3 regions of the Pseudomonas sp. Pme6b genome follow, and region 3 is predicted to be linked to each of the others. Evidence: predicted binding sites of a transcription regulator. Region 3 holds the regulator's gene; each other region holds the start of a gene.
The links. The regulator sigma-54, encoded in region 3, starts transcription at its own class of promoters, with help from an activator protein. The targets are predictions, from matches to a motif close to ANTGGCATNNANNTTGCTNT.
Positions count from the first base shown of each region.

Region 1 (8,050 bases), 450 kb from region 3:
CTGCGCTGCTGCACTTTTACCGCTACCAATGCCGCCAGTCAGGCCAAGAATCCAGGGTTTTTGATCAGGGTGAGTCATCTGAAACCGGCAAACTGCATGTAAGAGTCGGTTATTTGACCACCCCAGAGCAAAGCGATCCACCCCGCAATGGCCAGATAAGGACCAAAGGGGATCGGCGTACCGCTTTCAACCCTGCGCACGCGCATCATGATCACCCCAAGCACCGCGCCCACCAGCGATGACAGCAGGATGGTCAACGGCAGAATCTGCCAGCCGCCCCATGCGCCAAGCATGGCCAGCAACTTGAAGTCGCCATAACCCATGCCTTCCTTGCCTGTCACCAGCTTGAACAGCCAGAACACCGACCACAGCGCCAGATAACCGGCCACTGCGCCCCAAAGCGCATCGTTCAGCGAGGTGAACAGCCCGAACGCGTTGACGATGAGGCCCAGCCACAGCAGTGGAAGTACCAGAGAGTCAGGCAACAGCTGATTATCGGCATCGATCAGACTCATCGTCAGCAGGCCCCAGCTCAACACCAGCATCGCCGCCGTTTGCCAGCCGAAACCGAAATGCCAGGCGACGTAGGCCGATAACACTGCGCAGGTCAGCTCGACCATTGGGTAGCGCATGCTAATGGGGGCTTTGCACTGCGAGCATTTACCGCGCAGCAGCAGATAGCTGATGACCGGCAGGTTCTCCCACGGGCGGATCTTGTGCGCGCAGTGCGGGCAACTGGAGCGGGGGCGGTTCAGATTGAAGGCAGGCTGATCAGGTTCGGCGGGCAGGCCGAGCATTTCACGGGATTGGGCTTTCCAGTCGCGCTCCATCATTTTGGGGAGGCGGTAGACGACTACGTTGAGGAAGCTTCCGACGATGAGGCCGAGTAGGCAGCAGGTGGTGACGAAGGCCAGGGGAGAGCTGGCCAGGAGGTCGAGGAGGGGCATTTCAGACAACGCTTCCGAGTTTGAAGATGGGGAGGTACATGGCAATAACCAGGCCGCCGACGATGACACCCAGTATCGCCATGATCATCGGTTCCATCAGGCTGGTCATATTGTCGACCATGTTGTCGACTTCTTCTTCATAGTAGGTCGCGACTTTATCGAGCATGGCATCAAGCGCACCGGACTCTTCGCCGATTGCTGTCATTTGTATCGCCAGACTTGGAAATACACCCGTTGAACGCATCGAGAAATTCAATTGCATACCCGTGGAGACATCCTGTTTGACCTGGTTGACTGCGTTCCTGAATACGACGTTACCGGTGGCGCCGGCGACCGAGTCAAGTGCCTCCACCAGCGGGACACCTGCGGCAAAGGTTGTCGCAAGGGTCCGCGCATAGCGCGCGACGGATGACTTGAAAATCAGTGGTCCGATAATGGGGACTTTCAGAAGAAAGCGGTCGAGGCTGTCACGAAACTTTTGAGACTGTTTGTAAGCCCGCTTGAACATGAAAAAACTGACAGGAAATAACGCAACTATTGCCAGCCACCACTGTTGAACGACTTCTGAAAGGGCGATGACCATCAGCGTGAACGCTGGTAATTCTGCGTTAAAGCCTGCGAAAACAGACTGGAACTGCGGCACAACTTTAATCAGCAAAATACCTGACACAATAAAGGCGACAATTAATACGGCGGTAGGATAAGTCATCGCCTTCTTGATTTTGGCCTTTAGCCTTTCCGTCTTTTCCTTGTAGCTCGCCACGCGGTCCAGCAGGCTTTCGAGCGCCCCCGCTTGCTCTCCGGCATCGACTAGGTTGCAGAACAGGTCGTCGAAGTATTCCGGTTTCTTTCGCAGAGCCGTCGCAAAGCTGTTCCCTGCTGAAACCTCCTGCTTTAGAGAGCCGACCAGCGCACGCATGTTCGGGTTTTCTGCACCTTCGGCAATGATGTCAAATGACTGCAGCAGCGGCACGCCTGCCTTCATCATGGTAGCCATCTGCCGGGAAAAGAACGCGATGTCCAGCGGCTTGATCTTCTTACCTTTGCCAAAAATCGATACGGGCTTTTTACGTACTTTGGTGAAATTGATTCCTTGTTTGCGTAACTGAGCCTTCACGAGCGCGAGGTTGTGCCCGCTCACTTCTCCACTGAGTTTGCCGCCTTTCTTGTCCACACCTTCCCATGTGTAAATACTGACTTTAACTGCCTTGCTGGCCATGCTTAATCCTTGGTCACGCGGTTGACTTCTTCAAGGCTGGTAATACCTTGCATGGCCTTCGACAGCCCGGAGGTCCTCAAATCATTGAAGCCGTCCTTGCGCATCTGCCTGGAAATCTCCAGCGAATTGCCTTCTTCCATGATGATGCGTTCCAGTTCTGGTGTTTTCTTTACTACTTCGTAAATACCAACCCTGCCCCTGTAACCGCCGTTGCAATGCTCACAACCTACTGGGCCATAGATTTTAAACGTACCGATCTTCTCCTCTGGAAAACCCTCCTGGATGAGCGTTTCCCGGGGTATATCGAGCTCTTTCTTGCAATGGCTGCATAGCTTGCGCGCCAGCCGCTGGGCAATGATGAGGTTAATAGCCGTAGCGATGTTGAACGCTGCGACGCCCATATGATGCAAGCGAGTGAGGGTTTCTGCGGCACTGTTAGTATGCAGAGTAGATAACACCATGTGGCCAGTTTGCGATGCTTTAATGGCGATTTCGGCGGTTTCCAGGTCGCGTATCTCGCCGACCATGATTACGTCGGGATCTTGACGCAGGAATGCGCGCAATGCCTGAGAAAAGTCGAGTCCCTGACGCGGGTTGACGTTGACCTGATTGATGCCTTCCAGGTTGATTTCTACCGGGTCTTCAGCTGTGGAAATGTTGATGTCCACAGTATTAAGAATGTTCAGGCCAGTGTACAGCGAAACGGTTTTACCCGAGCCAGTGGGACCGGTTACAAGAATCATGCCTTGTGGTTGTTTCAAGGCCTCCATATACAGAGCTTTTTGGTCTGGCTCATAGCCCAGCGCGTCAATGCCCATCTGTGCGCTGGTCGGATCGAGAATCCGCATCACGATCTTCTCGCCCCACAGTGTCGGCAGCGTATTCATACGGAAGTCGATAGCTTTGTTTTTTGACACTCGCAGCTTGACCCGGCCGTCCTGCGGTTTACGCCGCTCAGAGATATCGAGGCTGGCCATGACCTTCAGGCGCGCAGCAATACGGTTGGCCAGATGGATCGGTGGTCTGGCCACCTCATGCAAAATGCCGTCGGTACGCAACCGCACTCGGAAGATCTTTTCGTAAGGTTCAAAATGCAGGTCGGACGAGCCGAGCCGTATCGCGTCCATCAGCATCTTGTTAACGAAGCGCACGACCGGGGCATCATCGGCATCACTCTGAGTGGCCAGTGAGGTTTCCTTGTCACTCGCAGGCTCGATGTCCAGGCCCAAATCAATGTCTGCCAACTCGCCAAGGCCGCTTTCAGTGTCAAAAAAACGGTCTATGGCAATGGTCAGCTTGTCATCTTCAACCAGAATCGCTTCAGTGTTCAGGCCGGTACTGAATTGTATGTCAGTGACTGCCTGGTGGTTGGTAGGGTCTGAGATGCCTATAAACAGCTTATTACCACGACGCCACAGCGGCAGTGCATGGTGCTGACGAATCAGCTTTTCACTCACAAGGCCTTTGGGCTGGCTTTCCTTGTCCAGGCTGGCAAGGTCCATGAAAGGAACGCCGAACTGATCAGAAGCCATTTCTGCCAGCGTCAGGCTTTTGACCAGTTTGTTCTGGACCAGATAACTTACCAATGAAATCTTGTCGCGGCGCGCCTGCTGATAAGCTTGCTGCGCAGCAGTTTCGGTAAGCAGCTCGGCCAGGACCAGTTGTTTGGCCAAACCGGTGAGGACAGCATCAGACATATAACCACCAGACACAGACAGTGTGAGGGTTATAGCTTAGTCGGGCGATGCTGCCAATTGGCAGTGAGGGATATGACAAAAATTGTCAGTTTCTGCTGATTTCTGAGGGCGCCCGCTCGTAAAAGACCCGAGTTGAAGTGGTGGGTAGCGCCTTGCTCAATATTGGCACGGGCTATGCTTGCCCAGAGTCAAGGCACTACCTTATTGACGCCTGGAGAAGTAAGCATGCAAACACAAAAAGGTTTCACGTTGATCGAGCTGATGATCGTTGTTGCGATCATCGGGATTCTGGCTGCTGTGGCCATTCCTTCCTATCAAAACTACACGTTGCGCGCGCAGGCCTCTGCTCTGCTCGCTAGCTTGGATTCCGCCAAGTTGGCGGTAGCAGAGAACTACTCCAACGGCTCGGCTCAAGCAGATGTGTGCGGTACTGGTGCTAGTGCTATTGCAAACTGCACTGGGTCTGGTGTGCTTTCAGTTAGCCGAACTGGTCCGGCTGTTACAGTTAGGCTCACACCATCCTTTCCTGCTGCAACAACCGTTGGTGGTAGTGTGACATGGGGATGCGTCGTAGTCCCGGTCTCGGCTGCACCTAGTGGCTGTACAGGGGCAGCCTCTTAATAACCAGTATGCTGCAACGAGAAAGGCGCTTGTGGCGCCTTTTTTAAATGCGTTTTAGTGGAATTTCATGATTTTCTTTCTCTACTGTTGTGCTGTTTTGATAATTAGTTCATGTTTTCATGATTTTTCTGGGCATGATTATCAGAGGGTTGCACAATTTTTGATTGGTTTTTCATCGCTTGTTTTGTGGTTAAAATATTCGGCTAAACAGTTAAGTTTTTGCACTATATCATCCGAAGTAAAATTATTTTTTTTTAGTGTTGTGGTGATGGGGTTGAGACTGTCAGAAATTTTGTGTTCGGGCATAACATGTAGCTAGAGGTGCATGTATGCCGACCAAAAAGAAGTCCGCCAATGCAACAGCGAGGGAGTTGCCCTCGATTCCCCAAGAGCTGATCGAGCAGTTTGTTAAAGGCCCGATGAGCGCCGAAGCCATTCAAGACGCGTCCATGGCGTTCAAGAAGGCTCTGATCGAGCGTGCGCTAGGCGCCGAGCTGGGTCACCACCTTGGTTACCCTCAGGGCGCGGAGCGCCCTGAGGAGTCGACCAATCAGCGTAATGGCAAAAGCAGCAAGACGGTTCTGACCGACGACGGGCCGCTTCGCCTGGATATCCCCAGAGACCGCGATGGTAGCTTCGCCCCGATCCTGATTCCCAAGCACGAACGACGTTTTACAGGCTTCGACGACAAGATAATTGCCATGTACGCCCGGGGCATGACGGTGCGTGAGATCCGCGCTTTTCTATCTGAGCAGTATGGAACTAACGTGTCCCATGACTTCATCAGCTCAGTCACCGATGCGGTCATGGAAGAGGTGGGCACTTGGCAGCAACGACCCTTGGAACCGATGTATCCGGTGATCTTCTTCGATGCGTTACGGGTCAAAATCCGGGACGAGGGGTTAGTGTGCAACAAGGCTATTTATCTGGCGCTGGGGGTATTACCTGATGGCACGCGCGACATTCTGGGTATATGGATCGAGAGCACCGAGGGTGCCAAGTTTTGGATGAAGGTGTTCAACGACCTCAAGACTCGTGGCGTTGAAGATGTTCTGATCGCCGTCACGGATGGCCTCAAAGGAATACCGGAGGCGTTGGGGGCGGTTTTTCCTGCCACGACGCTGCAAACCTGCATCGTGCATCTGATCCGCAACAGCTTGGACTATGCCGCTTGGGATAAACGTCGGGCACTGGCCAAAGCACTCAAGCCGATCTACCAGGCGATCAATGCAGATGTGGCTGAGCAAGAGCTTAACGCCTTTGAAGCGGGCCCCTGGGGCAAGCAGTATCCGACTGTGGTTGCTGCATGGCGTCGCGCCTGGGATCGGGTTATACCGTTTTTTGTTTTCCCGGCGGGCATCCGCAAAGTGGTTTACACGACCAATGCCATCGAGAGCATCAATGCCCAGTTACGCAAGATCATCAAGACTCGAGGGCACTTCCCGACCGATGAGGCCGCGACGAAACTGATATGGCTTGGGTTGCGCAACATCACCGCCAACTGGGGTCATGCGGCACACGACTGGAAAGTGGCAATGAATCAATTTGCGATCCTGTACGGAGACCGATTTACCAGACCGAGCTGGTAAAACAAGGGCCTGCCTGACGGCAGGCCCTAACCAGCCCGAACACAAAAAAACTGATACTCCCATGGGGTTCGTCTCCAGTTTCATGTCCCACCGTCCCCTTTGGGCGTTAACTGAACTGTCCGTCCTGCTGCTTTCTTGCGGTATCGGCTGCGCATTCGCTTTGCAAAGAAACGTTTACGGTACTGAACCGCCCCGGGTTTCTCGGAGACTCCAACCTTTGAGAGGATGGAGCGATGAAAAAACTACCGAAGTATTCCCCAGAGGTCCGTGAGCGGGCCATCAGGATGGTTTTCGAACACCTTCCTGAGTACGAGTCGCAGTGGGCCACCATCAGTGCCATTGCCCCCAAGATCGGCTGCACGCCCGAGACATTACGGCTGTGGGTTCGCCAATCTGAGCGCAACAGCGGCCAGCGTGATGGGCTGAGCACAGTCGAACGTGAGCGAGTCAAGCTCTTGGAGCGTGAGAACCGTCAGTTGCGTCAAGCTAACGAGATCTTGCGTAAGGCCTCAGCCTATTTTGCCCAGGCGGAGCTCGACCGCCCATTCAAACGATGAAGACGTTTATTGATGAAAACCGCCAGTCTTACGGGGTCGAGCCGATTTGCAAGGTGTTGCCAATCGCCCCGTCGACGTACTACCGGTACGCTGCTCAGCAGGCTGACCCCAGCCAGCAGTCAGCGCGTGCGCAGCGTGACCAGGAACTGGGTGAGCACATCCAGCGAGTCTGGGATGAGCACTTCCAGGTATATGGCGTGCGCAAGGTCTGGCGACAATTGCTGCGTGACGGACTGCAAGTCGCCCGCTGTACGGTGCAACGTCTGATGGGAGAGCTGGGCCTGCAAGGCGTGGTACGCGGCAAGCCCGTCAAGACGACGGTCAGCGACCAAGCCAGGCCGTGCCCGCAGGATCATGTCAACCGTCAGTTTGTGGCTGAGTGCCCGAACGCCCTATGGGTATCGGACTTTACCTACGTCAGTACCTGGCAGGGTTTTGTTTACGTGGCCTTCATCATTGATGTCTTTGCCCGATTCATCGTCGGTTGGAAGGTGTCCAGTTCAGCGCGTACCGATTTTGTACTCGATGCACTGGAGCAAGCCCTTTACGCCCGTCGCCCAGTCAAGCAGGGTGGACTCATTCACCACAGTGACCGTGGCGTGCAGTACGTGTCCATTCGCTATACCGAGCGTCTTGTCGAAGCCGGTATTGAGCCATCGGTCGGGAGTGTCGGTGACTCTTACGACAATGCTTTGGCTGAGACCATCAATGGTCTTTACAAGGCTGAAGTGATTCATCGACGCTCTTGGCCCACACGGGGGGCGGTGGAGCTGGAAACCCTGAAATGGGTGGACTGGTTCAATCACCGCCGCCTGCTGGAGCCAATCGGTCATATTCCACCGGTCGAAGCAGAAGCAATCTATTATCAGCAACTCACCGAGTCTGCCCAGGTGGCATGACTCAAACAAAAGGGTCTCCGAGAAACCCGGGGCGGTTCAGTACCCAACTGGATCGCGCCTTCATAGGCTTCGTCATCCTTATCTGCACTGTTAAAACAATGCAGTTTCTATCCGCCTCCACAGCAGCATTCCTCAGCTCCGCCCCAACCCTCGACACCGACCTCCTACTCGACGGCTTTTCCAACAAACGTTTCTACGGCCAATTCCAGACCTTCACTCTGCCCTTACTGGTGCTGCCACTACTATTGCCCTCCACACGACGCTCAATCAAGATCGGTTTGTTCTGCCTGACCAGCCTCTGGTGGATGATCGCGATCAGTGGGGGGACTCGCGGTACATGGCTGGGCATGGCCGCCGCAGTTGCAGTTGTGTTCTGCCTCGGACGTGCCGGACGCCGTTGGGCTGGTTGGCAGATGGGTGCGGCCTCGACGGGGCTTCTGCTGTTTACCCTGCTATTCAGCGTGCTACCAGGCCTGCTGGGTATCGAAGTCAGCAATTTCGCAGGCGACCGCTTGACGACC
Region 1 covers NZ_CM176704.1:946,160-954,209, forward strand. Annotated here, with positions in the region: gene coaE (dephospho-CoA kinase) at 1-78, opposite strand, end outside; gene AC4ANE_RS04180 (prepilin peptidase) at 75-947, opposite strand; gene AC4ANE_RS04185 (type II secretion system F family protein) at 949-2,166, opposite strand; gene pilB (type IV-A pilus assembly ATPase PilB) at 2,169-3,863, opposite strand; gene AC4ANE_RS04195 (pilin) at 4,089-4,484, shown strand; gene AC4ANE_RS04200 (IS256-like element ISPsy17 family transposase) at 4,814-6,073, shown strand; partial or broken gene AC4ANE_RS04205 (O-antigen ligase family protein) at 6,135-6,269, shown strand; one part of gene AC4ANE_RS04210 (IS3-like element IS51 family transposase) at 6,307-6,592, shown strand; AL1L pseudoknot at 6,585-6,701, shown strand; one part of gene AC4ANE_RS04210 (IS3-like element IS51 family transposase) at 6,592-7,529, shown strand; partial or broken gene AC4ANE_RS04215 (O-antigen ligase family protein) at 7,574-8,050, shown strand, end outside.
Region 1: AC4ANE_RS04195 (pilin) is a predicted target of sigma-54. The motif match lies at 4,025-4,044, and genes of this name have one in related genera.

Region 2 (8,050 bases), 1.8 Mb from region 3:
CGCCGTCTTTCACCACTACCGCGAAGCTGTGCTCGCCACGATCGATGTTGACCACCTGAAAGCGCGGCAGGTTGGAGGGCTGCCCATACAGATTGCCGTCCAGCAGCAATTGCAGGCGATGGTTCTGTTGCAGGCGTGGCTGAATCTTCACGCCTATGATGAACGTGCCGTTGTTGGCACGTAATGCTTCATCGGCTGGCAGGTCTGTCAGTTCCAGCACGTCATAGGCCGTCTGTGGCTGTGATTGTGGCTGAGGTTGTGCCGGGGCCGGTTGCGGCGCACTGTTGACGACCGGTCTGGAAGGCGTCTGCGTTTCTATGCTGTTGAGTGGCGGCAACTCGACCACTTCGGTCTTGGCCCCGTTGGGCGGCTGGTTGCTGAACGCGGTGTTACCGTTCGCATCGGTGTACTTATAGATCTGCGCCAGCGCGGGCAGGCTGATCAACAGCAGCAGGCAAATCAGACTTTGACGCATGGGACTCTCGACAGCAATGGCACAATTGGCCGTCAGCATAGAACACATCGCCCTATGCTGCGCTATCCGCCTGATGTGTCAGAGTTTCGCAGGACAAAGGTCGGCAGTGGCCAGTACCAGCGCCTGATCGTGAATCGGGTCGGTCTGATAACGCTTCAGCGCCGCATCCAGTTGCATCTGGCAGGTTTCCGCCTTGCGCAGTGGCTGGAAGTCCGCGTAGGCCTGGAGCAGTTGGGTTTGCAGGCGATCCAGCTTCGGACGGATGTCATCGACCAGGCTGAGTCTGACCGTGTCGGGCGCTTTGCCTGCCGCGTGCCACTGGGCGAGCAGGGCGTTCTGCACCTGTTTATTGGCTTCGATCTGGGCGCGGAACAGACGTTGAACATCATCGGGGTTCAGCTTGAACTCGGCAGCGCGGGCCTGCGCTGCGCTGATGACTTGCAGCTCGCGCGGCGGGTCCTCGACCGCTTTGCCACTGTCCCATTTGCTCAGGGCAACCTGATCCGCAATGGTCAGGCGCTCGCTGATGGCTTGCAACAGCGGCTCGATAGCAGAGGGCTTCTGCTCGGCGGCGAAGGCGAAGCAGGAAGACATGCACGTCAGGGTCAGCAGGGAAGAGGCCAGAAGCAGGCGCATGGCGGTCCATCTCGAGTTGTTGATGAGACGCAGATTTAACGCCAAGTTGCCGGATCAGGGCCAGTCTTGCGGGGTGAATAAAACTTCACGCCACAAAATCCAGGCAAAAAAAAGACCTCCCGAAGGAGGTCTCTTGTTACGCCATCAACGCTGGCGCGTCTGTATCAGCAGCTGTAGTACAGCTCGTATTCCAGTGGGTGTACGAAGGTACGAACGCGGATTTCTTCTTCGCTTTTCAGTGCGATGTAAGCGTCGATGAAGTCGTCGCTGAATACGCCGCCTTTGGTCAGGAACGCACGGCCCTTGTCCAGTTCTTCCAGCGCCTCTTTCAAGCTGCCGCAAACTTGTGGGATCTCTTTGGCCTCTTCAGGCGGCAGGTCATACAGGTTCTTGTCAGCTGCGTCGCCAGGGTGGATCTTGTTCTGGATGCCGTCCAGGCCAGCCATCAACAGAGCCGCGAAGGCCAGGTACGGGTTGGCCGAAGGATCCGGGAAGCGTGCTTCGATACGGCGGCCGCGTGGGCTGTTGACGTAAGGAATACGGATCGAAGCGGAACGGTTACGCGCCGAGTAGGCCAGCATGACCGGTGCTTCGAAGCCTGGAACCAGACGCTTGTACGAGTTGGTGGACGGGTTGGTGAAGCCGTTCAGCGCCTTGCCGTGCTTGATGATGCCGCCGATGAAGTACAGAGCAAGGTCGGACAGACCGGCATAGCCTTCACCTGCGAAGGTGTTCTTGCCATCTTTGGCGATGGACATGTGCACGTGCATGCCTGAACCGTTATCACCGTACAGAGGCTTTGGCATGAAGGTCGCGGTGCGGCCGTAAGCGTCAGCAACGTTGTGAACAACGTATTTCAGGGTCTGAACTTCGTCAGCCTTTTTAACCAGCGTGTTGAATTTCACGCCGATTTCGTTCTGGCCAGCGGTCGCCACTTCGTGGTGGTGAACTTCAACGGTCTGGCCCATTTCTTCCAGAGCGTTGCACATGGCGGTACGGATTTCGTGGTCATGGTCAAACGGCGGAACCGGGAAGTAACCGCCTTTGACGCCTGGGCGGTGGCCTTTGTTGCCGCCTTCCACGTCCTGATCGGACATCCACGAACCTTGTTCAGAGAAGATCTTGAACATGGAACCCGAGATGTCGGACTTGAATTTCACCTCGTCGAAGATGAAGAATTCTGGCTCAGGGCCTGCGAATACGGTGTCACCGATACCAGTGGACTTCAGGTATTCCTCGGCGCGACGAGCGATGGCGCGTGGGTCACGATCGTAACCTTGCATGGTCGACGGTTCGATGATGTCGCACACCAGGATCAGGGTCGGTTCTTCGGTGAACGGGTCCAGAACAGCGGTTTCGTCGTCCGGCAGCAAAATCATGTCGGAAGCTTCGATGCCTTTCCAGCCAGAGATGGAGGAGCCGTCGAACATCTTGCCGACTTCGAAGAAGTCATCTTCCAGCGCATCGCGAGCTGGCATGGTCACGTGGTGCTGCGTACCTTTAGTGTCCGTGAAGCGCAGATCAATCCACTTAACGTCATGATCTTTGATGAGTTGAACCGACTTCGACATGGTGTCCTCCGGGTGGCTAAGAACCGCCTTCTATAGGCTGGGTCCCTTGAATTTGGGTGATGCCGGCGCGAATATTCTGCCAAGGCAACCTGCCTCACAAGGGAGCAATTTGCATGCCAGTGCCCCGTGTTGGGTTTTTTGCTTCAAAAGCAGGCTTTCAGGGGATTTAAACGCGTCTGCCGAGAAAAGTACGCACCGTTATGGCGCTGCAGTTTGGTGCGTCGACTCTTTTTGGTGCGCTGATGATCGGGTATACGATAACTGGTTAAACGTTGAGCAATTTCCGCTATAATCCGCGCCCCCCTTTTTCAGTCGGCACCTCACGCGCTGTTTCCATGAAACTAATCGTTAAAGTTTTTCCAGAAATCACCATTAAAAGCCCGCCGGTGCGCAAGAAATTCATCCGGCAACTGGGCAAGAACATTCGTACCGTGCTCCGTGAAATGGACGCGGACATTGTCGTGGGTGGCGTATGGGACAACCTTGAGGTGGAGACCCGCCAGACCGACCCCAAAGTGCTTCAGGGCATCAGGGACCGGCTAAGTTGCATGCCCGGCATTGCCAACTTTCTGCAGGTGGCCGAGTACCCGTTGGGCGACATGGATGACATCGTTGCCAAGTGCAAACTGCACTACGCCGACCTGCTGCCCGGCAAGATGTTTTCAGTGCGTTGCAAGCGCGCCGGTCGCCACGATTTCAGCTCGATGGATGTCGAGAAATACGTCGGTAGCAAGTTGCGCATGCAATGCGGTGCTGCCGGAATCGAGCTGAAAAAGCCCGATCTTGTCGTACGGATGGAAATTCGCGACCAACGGTTGTTTGTCGTTCATGACCAGCACCAGGGCATGGGCGGCTACCCGCTGGGTGCGCTGGAGCAGACCCTGGTATTGATGTCCGGCGGTTTCGATTCGACCGTTGCGGCCTACCAGATCATGCGCCGCGGCCTTATGGCGCACTTCTGCTTCTTCAATCTGGGCGGAAGAGCCCATGAACTGGGCGTGATGGAAGTCGCTCACTTTATCTGGAAGAAGTACGGCAGTTCGCAGCGGGTGCTGTTTGTCAGCGTGCCATTCGAGGAAGTTCTCGGAGAAATTCTGCAGAAAGTCGATAACAGTCATATGGGTGTAGTTTTGAAGCGTATGATGTTACGCGCTGCATCCGCCGTGGCTGATCGTCTCGAAATCGACGTGCTGGTAACTGGCGAAGCGATTTCACAGGTTGCCAGCCAGACGCTGCCAAACCTGTCGCTGATCGACGCGGCTACAGACAAGCTGGTCCTGCGACCGCTGGTCGCGAGCCACAAGCAAGACATCGTGGACCTGGCGACTGAAATAGGCACTGCCGACTTTGCCCGCCACATGCCTGAGTATTGCGGGGTGATTTCGGTCAACCCGAAGACCAACGCCAAGCGAAATCGCGTTGAGTACGAAGAAAAACAGTTCGACATGGCGATTCTCGAGCAAGCGCTTGAACGCGCGAAGCTGATTTCGATCGATCGGGTGATCGACGATCTGAGCCGCAATGTCGACATAGAAGAAGTCAGCCAGGCGCTGGCCGGTCAGGTCATCATCGACATCCGTCACCCGGATGCCCAGGAGGACCAGCCGCTGCAAGTGCCTGGCGTGGAGATACAGACGTTGCCGTTCTACGCATTGAACAGCCGTTTCAAGGCACTGGATGACACGCGCCAGTACCTTTTGTATTGCGACAAAGGCGTCATGAGTCGCCTGCATGCTCACCATTTGCTCAGTGAGGGGCATGCCAATGTGCGCGTTTATCGACCGAGCTAAGTGCCCGGGGCTGTTTGCCTGTGGCTTGCGTCACCGGCCCCCCGACACCAGTCGTCATGCCGTAACGGCTTTTGCCGACTCGAAATAGTTAATCGCTGCCTTATAAAATAGTTAATCGCTGCCTTATAAACAGTCAGCAGACCGAATCCTCTGATCGAGATACACAAGTGATCGAAAATCTACGCAACATCGCCATCATTGCTCACGTTGACCATGGTAAGACCACCCTGGTAGACAAACTCCTGCGCCAGTCCGGCACCCTTGAGCGCAACGAGCTCAACGACGAGCGCGTGATGGACTCCAACGACCAGGAAAAAGAGCGCGGTATTACCATTCTCGCGAAGAACACCGCGATCAACTGGAATGGCTACCACATCAACATCGTGGACACCCCGGGCCACGCCGACTTCGGTGGTGAAGTAGAGCGCGTGATGTCGATGGTCGACTCCGTACTGCTGCTGGTTGATGCCCAGGACGGCCCTATGCCGCAAACCCGTTTTGTGACCAAGAAGGCTTTCGAAGCCGGCCTGCGTCCAATCGTGGTCATCAACAAGGTTGACCGTCCAGGCGCGCGTCCGGACTGGGTTCTGGACCAGATCTTCGACCTGTTCGACAACCTGGGTGCCACCGAAGAACAGCTGGACTTCAAAGTCGTCTACGCCTCGGCCCTGAACGGCATTGCCGGTCTGGAACACACCGACATGGCTGAAGACATGACTCCGCTGTACCAGTCGATCGTCGATCACGTTCCTGCGCCAAAAGTTGACCGTGACGGTCCTTTCCAGATGCAGATCTCGGCTCTGGACTACAACAGCTTCCTGGGCGTCATCGGTGTTGGCCGTATCGCTCGCGGTCGCGTCAAGCCAAACACTCCGGTTGTTGCCATCGATGCCGAAGGCAAGAAGCGTAACGGTCGTATCCTGAAGCTGATGGGTCACCACGGTCTGCACCGTGTGGACGTTGAAGAAGCAGCTGCCGGCGACATCGTCTGCATCAGCGGCTTCGACCAGCTGTTCATCTCCGACACCCTGTGCGACCCACTGAATGTCGAAGCGATGAAGCCGCTGACCGTTGACGAACCTACCGTTTCGATGACCTTCCAGGTTAACGATTCGCCGTTCTGCGGCAAGGAAGGCAAGTTCGTCACCAGCCGTAACATCAAGGAACGTCTGGACAAGGAACTGCTGTACAACGTTGCCCTGCGCGTTGAAGAAGGCGACACCGCCGACAAGTTCAAAGTCTCCGGCCGTGGTGAGCTGCACCTCTCGGTACTGATCGAAACCATGCGTCGCGAAGGCTTCGAAATGGGTGTTGGTCGTCCGGAAGTGATCATCCGTCGCGTAGGCGACGTGAAGCACGAACCGTACGAAAACGTGACCATCGACCTGCCGGAAGAATCCCAGGGCGCGATCATGGAGCAAATGGGTCTGCGTAAAGGCGACCTGACCAACATGGTTCCGGATGGCAAGGGCCGTGTTCGCCTCGAGTACAACATCCCGGCCCGCGGCCTGATCGGTTTCCGTAACGAGTTCCTGACCCTCACCTCCGGTGCTGGCATCCTGACCTCGATCTTCGACCGTTACGACGTGATGAAGTCCGGCGACATGTCCGGCCGTCAGAACGGCGTTCTGGTTTCGGTTGAAACCGGCAAGGCGCTGACCTACTCCCTGGAAACCCTGCAAGCGCGCGGCAAGCTGTTCGTCGAGCACGGTCAGGAAATCTACGGTGGTCAGATCGTTGGTCTGAACAGCCGCGACAACGACCTGGGTGTGAACCCTACCAAAGGCAAGAAGCTCGACAACATGCGTGCTTCGGGCAAAGACGAAACCATCGCCCTGGTTCCACCTGTCAAGTTCACCCTTGAACAGGCTCTGGAATTCATCCAGGACGACGAGCTGTGCGAAGTAACGCCGAAGTCCATCCGTCTTCGCAAGAAGATCCTGGACGAAAGCGAGCGTACCCGCGCTGCCAAGAAAGCCAAGGCTTGATACTTAGCCCGCGCTGAATAAAAAACCCCGGTCGAGAGACCGGGGTTTTTTATGCCTGATGGATTATCGGGACACGCAACCGGCTGAAGCTCAGGGCGGGTATCAAGTGTCTAGCGCTTGCCACCCACCGGGGCCAGCAACAATTCGATACGTTGCTTACGGATACCATCCGCTGCGGCTTCAGCAAGCGCGGCATCGGTGATGATGGTGTCGAACTGCTCGAGCCCGGCCACCTTGTACATGCCGAAGGTGCCGTATTTCGAGCTGGTCGCGACCAATACGGTTTGCGAGGCTGACTGCATGGCGGCCTGTTTGACCTCGACTTTCAGCGCCGACGGTGTAGTCGTGCCGCGTTGCAGGTCCCACGAACTGGTCGACATGAAGGCCACATCGGTCGCCAGTTGCCGCAACGTCGCTGCCGCCAGCCCGCCTACGCTGGAGCGGTTCGGGTGATCGAGCAGCCCGCCGGTGTGAATCACATCCACATGCGCAGCGTCGGCCAGCGCGTTGACTACGCCGAAATCATTGGTGACCACAGTCATGCCTGACAGCGCGATGATATGAGGGACGATTTCGAGTGTGCTGGTGCCTGCGTCCAGATAGATCGTCATGTCCGGGTGCAGCAAACCCGCCGCGAGCCTCGCCATGCCCTGTTTGTGCGGCAGCTCTATAACCGCCTTGGACTGATGGCTGGGCTCGCTGTGCACCTGGCTGGCGATACGCACGCCACCGGTGACTGAATAGGCCCGGCCTTCCTGTTCCAGCTGGGCGATATCGCGGCGGATGGTCATGTGCGAGCAGTCGAACATCTCCATCAACTGATGAACGCTGAGTACCTGATGCTTGCGCAATTGACGCAGCATCAGCTCCCGGCGCTGATCGGGGATCATAGGTGTACCGCCGGAAATGGCGATCTCCTCTTCAGTGGACATTCGTGCTCCTTGATGAGCCGCCAAGACAACAGGCGGTCCGCGCATCTTAGCCAATCGCTCCGGCAATGGAAGCAGCGACGGGCCTTTTTGCACGGACTTGCTCATCTTTGAAGCCGACACACCTCAGCTCATCCAGTTGCCACCATCGACGTTATAGGTCTGCGCGACCACGTATTCACTGTCCGGCGAAGCAAGGAAAATCGCCATGCCGGTCAGGTCGTCCGCCGTGCCCATGCGTCCGTATGGCACCTGTTCGCCGACCAGTTTCTTCTTCTCGCCCAGCGGGCGGTTTTCATAGCGGGCGAACATCGCATCCACGCCATCCCAGTGTTCGCCATCGACCACGCCCGGTGCGATGGCGTTGACGTTGATACCGTGCCTGATAAGGTCCAGCCCGGCCGATTGGGTCAGGCTGATCACCGCGGCCTTGGTCGCGCAGTACACCGCCACCAGCGCCTCGCCACGCCGACCGGCCTGGCTGGCCATGTTGATGATCTTGCCGCCGTGCCCCTGGGCAATCATTTGCCTGGCTGCTGCCTGCAAAGTGAACAGGGTGCCCGCGACGTTGATCGAAAACAGCCGCTCGTAACTGTCGCGGGTGATATCGACAATTGGTGCCAGATCAAACAGCGCGGCGTTATTGATGAGGATATCCAGC
Region 2 covers NZ_CM176704.1:5,674,155-5,682,204, reverse strand. Annotated here, with positions in the region: gene AC4ANE_RS25900 (DUF4124 domain-containing protein) at 1-475, opposite strand, end outside; gene AC4ANE_RS25895 (chorismate mutase) at 554-1,111, opposite strand; gene glnA (glutamate--ammonia ligase) at 1,276-2,682, opposite strand; gene thiI (tRNA uracil 4-sulfurtransferase ThiI) at 3,018-4,472, shown strand; gene typA (translational GTPase TypA) at 4,640-6,460, shown strand; gene AC4ANE_RS25875 (DeoR/GlpR family DNA-binding transcription regulator) at 6,571-7,392, opposite strand; gene AC4ANE_RS25870 (L-iditol 2-dehydrogenase) at 7,516-8,050, opposite strand, start outside.
Region 2: glnA (glutamate--ammonia ligase) is a predicted target of sigma-54. The motif match lies at 2,784-2,803, and genes of this name have one in related genera.

Region 3 (8,050 bases):
GTCACAACAGCCATTATCAGCGGCCGCAAGACTGCGATAGTCGAGCGCCGGGCAAAGAGCCTGGGCATTGAACACCTGTTTCAGGGACGTGAAGACAAGTTGGTAGTACTGGACAAACTGCTCGCAGAACTCCAGCTTGGTTACGAACAAGTCGCCTATCTGGGTGATGATCTGCCAGACTTGCCAGTCATCAGGCGCGTCGGTCTGGGCATGGCGGTTGCCAATGCCGCGAGTTTTGTACGCGAGCATGCACATGGAATAACCAGAGCGCGGGGCGGCGAAGGTGCGGCACGCGAATTCTGCGAACTGATTCTGAGTGCGCAAGGCAACCTTGAAGCGGCTCACTCCGTCTATTTATAGAAGCCATTATGTTCACTAAAAAAATTCGCAAGTTCCTGCTGCTCGGGGTACTGGCGCTGCTGCTGGCAGCGGTCGGTTACTGGAACATCAGCCCGGAAAGTTTTATGGATCAGCCGGTGTCGACCGTTGACGACACGGTCATCGACTACTATGCGATCAATGCCCACAGCGTGCAGTACCTGCCCGATGGCACGCTTCAGTACGACATGACCTCCGACAAGGTCGAGCACGTGAAAGCCACTGACGTGACCCTGTTGACCACGCCCGACCTGCACATGTACCGCGGTGGCGAGTTTCCATGGCACGTACAGAGCAAGAAAGGCGAAGTTTCGTCCGGCGGCGACCAGGTCGAGCTGATCGATTCCGTTCGTGTCGAGCGTACCGATGAAAAACAACGTACGACTATTATCACTACCAGTCGAATGACCGTATTCCCTCAGAAGCAATATGCGCAGACCGAGCAAGACGTTAGAATCGACGGCGCCGGCGGTGTGACTACGGCCAAGGGAATGAAAGCATATTTGAAAGACAGCAGGATGGACCTGCTGTCCAACGTAAGAGGACAGTATGAGGCTCGTTAAAACTCTTCCTTTATTGCTCGGCCTGGGCGCAGCACTGGGAAGCGCGAGCGCCTGGTCCCTGCCAACCGACCGCGATCAGCCGATCCACATCCAGTCTGACGATGCTCAGCTCGATGACAAGAAAGGCGTAGCAACCTACAAGGGCAACGTCATCATCACCCAGGGCTCGATGAAGATCACCGGTAACACTGTGACGATCACGCGTAATGCCCAGGGCGAAGTGGATGTGTTCACCTCTGTCGGCAATCTGGCCTATTACGAGCAGAAGCCTGCCGTAGACAAACCGATTGTGCAGGCCTATGCCGTCACTATTCAGTACTACGCCGGGCAGGACCGTATCGTCCTCATCGACAAGGCCAAGGTCATCAATGATGGCAATACTTCCGAAGGCGAGAAAATCGTTTATGACACGGTCAGACAGGTCGTCAGCGCCGGTCGGGCCAATGGCGGTGCCAAGGTGACCACACCACGTCCGCGTATCGACATGGTCATCCAGCCGAAAAAGAAAACCGACCAACCTCAGAAGGCCCAGTAAATGGCGACGCTCAAAGCCCAGCATCTGGCTAAAAGCTACAAAAGCCGGCAGGTCGTGCGCGATGTGAGCATTTCCATCGACAGCGGCCAGATCGTCGGCCTGCTGGGCCCCAACGGTGCCGGCAAGACCACCTGCTTCTACATGATCGTAGGTCTGGTCCAGGCTGATCAGGGTCGCGTGCTGATTGACGATCTGGATGTCAGCCATCAACCCATGCACGGTCGCGCCCGAGCCGGCATCGGCTACCTGCCGCAGGAAGCCTCGATTTTCCGCAAGCTTTCAGTGTCCGACAACATCATGGCGATTCTCGAGACCCGCAAGGAACTCGATGCCGGAGCACGCCGCAAGGAGCTCGAAAGCCTCTTGCAGGAGTTTCACATCACCCACATTCGCGACAACCTGGGCATGAGCCTGTCGGGCGGCGAGCGCCGCCGCGTGGAAATTGCCCGCGCCCTGGCCACTGCGCCGAAATTCATCCTGCTGGATGAACCTTTCGCAGGCGTAGACCCTATTTCGGTAGGTGATATCAAGCAGATCATTCACCACCTCAAGGCCAAGGGTATCGGCGTACTGATCACCGACCACAACGTCCGTGAAACGCTGGACATCTGCGAAACTGCCTACATCGTCAACGATGGACAGCTGATCGCAGAAGGCGATTCCGAGACCATTCTGGCGAATCAACTGGTGAAAGAGGTCTACCTCGGCCACGAATTCCGCCTTTAATCGACTGCCCTTTGCGCTTAGCGGCCGATTGATGCCAGTGCAGTGTGTTGACAATATTTTATTTGTCATACCACTCTAGGCAAAGGTACAGGTTTCAGGCATATAATTTGCTTAAGTTGGCGCTCCGGCGCCTGTAGTAGATGGCGCATGAGCGCCGGCGAATAAGGTGTTTAGCCCCTGCCATGAAACCATCGCTAGTCTTGAGAATGGGCCAGCAGCTGACGATGACACCGCAGCTGCAACAGGCAATCCGCTTACTCCAGCTTTCCACACTGGACCTCCAGCAGGAGATCCAGGAGGCGCTGGAATCGAACCCCATGCTGGAACGGCAGGAAGAAGGCGACGACTTCGACAACTCCGACCCGCTTGCCGACAACATCGAACAAAAGCCCAACCCCGACGTTCAGGAACCGACCTACCAGGAATCCGCGCCTACCGTGGATAACCTTGAAGACGGCGAATGGAACGAGCGCATTCCCAACGAACTGCCCGTCGATACCGCATGGGAAGACATCTACCAGACCAGCGCCAGCAGCCTGCCAAGCAACGATGATGACGAGTGGGACTTCACCACACGCACATCTGCAGGCGAAAGCCTGCAAAGCCACCTGCTGTGGCAATTGAACGTCGCCCCGATGTCCGACAAGGACCGCCTGGTGGCGGTTACGCTGATCGACTGCATCAACAACCAGGGCTATCTGGACGAAACCCTCGAGGAGATTCTCGAGTCTTTCGATCCCGAGCTGGACATCGAACTCGACGAAATCGAAGCCGTACTGCACCGCATCCAGCAGTTTGAGCCGGCAGGCATCGGCGCCCGAAACCTGAGCGAATGCCTGCTCCTGCAGCTTCGCCAGTTGCCAGCCAAAACACCTTGGCTGATGGAAGCGCAACGGTTGGTCACCGACTACATCGACCTGCTGGGAAGTCGCGATTACGGCCAGTTGATGCGGCGCATGAAGCTCAAGGAAGACGAGCTGCGCCAGGTCATCGAGCTGGTCCAGAGCCTCAACCCGCGCCCTGGCTCACAAATCGAATCCACAGAAGCCGAGTACGTCATTCCCGATGTAATCGTGCGCAAGGACAACGAGCGCTGGCTGGTCGAGCTCAATCAGGAGTCCGTACCGCGCCTGCGCGTCAATCCGCAATACGCAGGTTTTGTACGCCGGGCCGATACCAGCGCAGACAACACCTTCATGCGCAATCAGTTGCAAGAGGCGCGCTGGTTCATCAAGAGCCTGCAAAGCCGCAACGAGACACTGATGAAGGTCGCCACCCAGATCGTCGAACATCAGCGCGGCTTTCTTGAGTACGGCGACGAGGCGATGAAGCCGCTTGTCCTGCACGACATTGCCGAGGCAGTGGGCATGCATGAATCGACCATCTCGCGCGTGACCACCCAGAAGTTCATGCACACGCCACGCGGCATTTACGAGCTGAAATACTTCTTCTCGAGCCATGTGAGCACTTCCGAGGGCGGTGAATGCTCGTCCACGGCAATTCGCGCAATCATCAAAAAACTGGTTGCGGCGGAAAATCAGAAAAAGCCGTTGAGTGATAGCAAGATCGCTGGTTTACTGGAGGCACAAGGCATTCAAGTAGCCCGTCGCACAGTCGCCAAGTACCGCGAGTCACTCGGGATAGCGCCTTCCAGTGAGCGTAAGCGGCTGATGTGATGCAGGCCCAGCCACAGCGTCCCAGAGACAGGCGCCATGCCTGCCTCTTTATGCACTGGCAAAGGAGAAAGCTGTATGCAAGTCAACATCAGTGGACACCAACTGGAAGTGACCAAACCCCTTCGTGAATACGTTGAGCTCAAGCTCAAAAAGCTCGAGGGGCATTTTGACAAGATTACCAACGTGCAGGTCACGATGACGGTCGAAAAGCTCAAGCAGAAGATCGAAGCCACGTTGCACATCCATGGTGGAGAGGTCGTTGCCAATGCTGAACATGACGACATGTATGCTGCCATCGACCTGCTCACTGACAAGCTAGACCGACAATTGCTCAAGCATAAGGAAAAGCAGCAAAGCATCCTCAAAGGTGCGGCCGCTCGCTAACGCCCATTTAAATGATCCGAATCGAAAATATCCTGACCCCCGGCCGCTCCCTTGTGAACGTGCCGGGTGGCAGTAAAAAGCGTGTACTCGAAGAAATTGCCAACCTGATCGGTCGTGAAGTACCGGGCATGGTTCCGGACACAGTATTCGCAAGTCTTGTTGCCCGCGAAAAACTGGGTTCAACCGGTTTCGGCAACGGTATTGCCATCCCTCATTGCCGCCTTGCTGACTGCAGCGAGCCTGTCAGTGCAGTCATTCACCTCGCTACCCCCGTGGATTTCGACGCCATCGATGGCGCGCCGGTTGACCTGCTGTTTGTATTGCTGGTCCCGCAAGCCGCTACTGATGAGCACCTGGAGTTATTGCGCCAGATCGCCAGCATGCTTGATGACAAAGATGTGCGTAAGCGCCTGCGCAGTGCCAAAAGTGCCGAAGCGCTTTATCAAGTGGTGCTGGACGTGCAGAACGGAAACTGAACATGCGCATGATCATCGTCAGCGGCCGTTCCGGCTCGGGTAAAAGTACAGCCCTCGACGTGCTGGAAGACAACGGTTTTTACTGTGTCGACAACCTGCCTGCCGGACTGCTGCCGGAACTGGCCGAGCGAGCGCTGATCAATACTGAACTGGCCGAGCCCTTGCTGGCGGTGTCCATCGATGCGCGAAACCTGCCCAGTCACCTGACCCGCTTTCCGCAAATGCTGGATGAAGTCCGCTCACGCAACATCCAGTGCGACGTGCTTTACCTTGATGCGGATGAAGCAACCCTTCTCAAACGCTTCTCGGAAACCAGGCGTCGTCATCCTTTGAGCACGGCAGATCGTTCGCTTGCCGAGGCGATACGCGACGAGACAACGCTGCTGGGCCCGATCATCGATCTGGCCGACCTGAAAATCAACACCACCCACCTGAACCTCTATCAGTTGCGCGACGCACTCAAGCTTCGCCTGCTGAACAAGCCCGAGCCAGGCACTGCGTTTCTGATCGAATCCTTTGGTTTCAAGCGTGGCATGCCCGTCGACGCAGATCTGGTATTCGATGTGCGCTGCCTGCCCAACCCGTACTGGAAGCCTGAACTGCGCGACCATTCCGGGCTTGAACAACCGGTTATCGACTACCTGTCGGTGCAACCCGATGTTGAAGAGATGTTTCAGGACATCTTCGCTTATCTGAACAAATGGTTGCCCCGGTTTGCAGCCAGCAACCGTTCTTACGTTACCATTGCCATTGGCTGCACCGGCGGACATCACCGCTCCGTCTACCTGACCGAACGGCTCGGCCAGGTCTTGCAACAATCACTCAAGAACGTTCAGGTTCGCCACCGCGACCTTAGCTGAAAGGATTTTCACTGCGATGCCCGCTCGTCAAATCACCATCATCAACAAATTGGGCCTGCATGCCCGCGCTGCCGCCAAATTCGTCGGCGTCGCAGGCAAGTTCCCTTGCACGATCAGGGTTGGCCGCTCTGAGCAGACCATGGTCGATGGTAAAAGCATCATGGCCGTGATGATGCTGGCGGCAGGCAAAGGCACCGAAATCCATCTGAAAACCGAAGGCGAATTCGAGCAGGAAGCGCTCGATGGCCTGGTTGAACTGATCAACAACAAGTTTGATGAGGGCGAGTAAGCCCTCAAATACGCCCCTTCCAAGGTCACCAGCAGTGCATCCGCAACCAGCTCAAACCGTGAGCAATCAGTAACGACATACCTGCCAACAGCAGCCCGGTGCCTACGACGAGCCGCAACAACCGCACACCGCTGAGAGCGAATATTCCTGAGCGCATAAGCTGCCTTGAGCCCGGTTACGGGAGTCAGGCCAGAGCGGCCTGATAACGTCGAGACACTTCATCCCAATTGATCACGTTGTAGAACGCGTTGATGTATTCGGGGCGACGGTTCTGATAGCGCAGGTAGTAAGCGTGCTCCCATACATCCAGACCCAGAATCGGCGTATTGCCATTCATCAACGGGCTGTCCTGATTACCGCTGCTTTCAACCACCAGCTTTTTGTCGGGGGTGACGCTCAGCCATGCCCAGCCGCTGCCGAAACGGGTCAATGCGGCTTTGGTAAACGCTTCCTTGAATCTGTCGTAGCCACCCAGCTGCTCGTCGATGGCCAAAGCGACAGGGCCTTTGGGCAAACCGCCTCCGCCTGGCACCATCACCTCCCAGAACAACGAATGATTCGCGTGACCGCCACCCTGGTTGATGACCGCCGGACGCAGGTTTTCAGGCAACTGCTTGATGCTGGCCACCAGCTTCTCGATGGACCAGTCAGCAAACTCGGTGCCTTCGATCGCAGCATTAAGGTTGTTGATGTAGGTCTGGTGATGCTTGGTGTAATGGATCTCCATGGTTTGCGCATCGATGTGCGGCTCCAGGGCATCGTATGCGTAAGGCAGTGCAGGCAAGGTATAAGGCATTTCAATGTGCTCCGTAGAAAAGTCCGGAAGTGGCTGCCGAGTGGCGCTGCAACGATGAGCGCGTGTGCTCGCTGCTGCTGTTCAACAACCGATGAGTGCGCGGGTATTCGCCGTGTTCACTGATAAAGCTCAGCAACTCGGCGTAGGTTTTGCTGCTGTGGCGCAAGGCTGCCTCACGGAGCGCCGGAGGAAGACGCTGATCCTGCATGGTCCGCAACAGATGTTGATGAATGGCACACAGGTATTCAGCGCTTTCCTCAGGCTGATCGAGGCTCAGGTGCAGGTCCGCCAGGTTGTGGTGAGAAATCACACAGGCCGCGACGGCCTCGTCGACATCCGCCCAACGCTCGAACAACACTTGCGCCAACGCCAGCGCCTGAAGGTAAAGCTCGCGGGCTTCGACCCACTCGCCCAGATTGAAACAGCGATTGGCCTGCTCGATAGTGCGTTTCCAATGCTGCATGGTCATACCTCCAGGGGACGTTGGCTGGCTGGAATCAAATACCGCCAGCGGTGAGTTTTTCAGGGTTGAGCAACACTTCCAGTTCGCTACGTTGCAAATCAGTGTGCTCAAGGGCGACGTCAATGACCGGACGGCCCTGCTTGTAAGCGGTCTTGGCGATTTCGGCGGCTTTCTGATAGCCAATGATCGGGTTGAGGGCCGTCACCAGAATCGGATTACGCGACAGCGCTTCCTTGAGCTTGGATTCATTGACCTTGAAGCTCGCAATCGCTTTGTCAGCCAGCAGCCGACTGGAATTGGCCAGCAGCTCGATGCTGCTGAGCAGGTTCTGGGCGATGATCGGTAGCATCACGTTAAGTTCGAAGTTGCCGGACTGCCCCGCCACGGTAATCGTCGCGTCGTTGCCGATCACTTGCGCGGCAACCATGGCGGTGGCTTCCGGAATGACCGGGTTGACCTTACCCGGCATGATCGATGAGCCCGGCTGCAATGCCTCCAGCTCGATCTCACCCAGCCCTGCCAGTGGCCCCGAATTCATCCAGCGCAGGTCGTTGGCAATTTTCATCAGCGATACCGCCGTGGCCTTGAGCTGGCCGGATACCGCGACCGCGGTGTCCTGCGAACCGATCAACGCGAACAGGTTCTTGCCAGGTGCGAATTGCACACCGGTCAACGTGCTCAACTGACGACTGAAACGAGCCGAAAACTCAGGATGCGCGTTGATCCCGGTACCGACTGCGGTGCCGCCCTGTGCTAGTGACTGAAGGCTCGGCTGGAGACCTTGCAGATGCTCGACGTTGGCGCGAATCTGCTGTGACCAACCGTTGAGCACCTGGCTCATGCGCACGGGCATGGCGTCCATCAGATGCGTACGACCAGTCTTGACGAAGGCATGGACCTGCTC
Region 3 covers NZ_CM176704.1:1,396,981-1,405,030, reverse strand. Annotated here, with positions in the region: gene AC4ANE_RS06355 (KdsC family phosphatase) at 1-360, shown strand, start outside; gene lptC (LPS export ABC transporter periplasmic protein LptC) at 369-941, shown strand; gene lptA (lipopolysaccharide transport periplasmic protein LptA) at 928-1,476, shown strand; gene lptB (LPS export ABC transporter ATP-binding protein) at 1,477-2,202, shown strand; gene AC4ANE_RS06335 (RNA polymerase factor sigma-54) at 2,385-3,878, shown strand; gene hpf (ribosome hibernation-promoting factor, HPF/YfiA family) at 3,954-4,262, shown strand; gene ptsN (PTS IIA-like nitrogen regulatory protein PtsN) at 4,274-4,738, shown strand; gene rapZ (RNase adapter RapZ) at 4,741-5,598, shown strand; gene AC4ANE_RS06315 (HPr family phosphocarrier protein) at 5,615-5,887, shown strand; gene AC4ANE_RS06310 (superoxide dismutase) at 6,072-6,683, opposite strand; gene AC4ANE_RS06305 (DUF2753 family protein) at 6,685-7,146, opposite strand; gene AC4ANE_RS06300 (class II fumarate hydratase) at 7,181-8,050, opposite strand, start outside.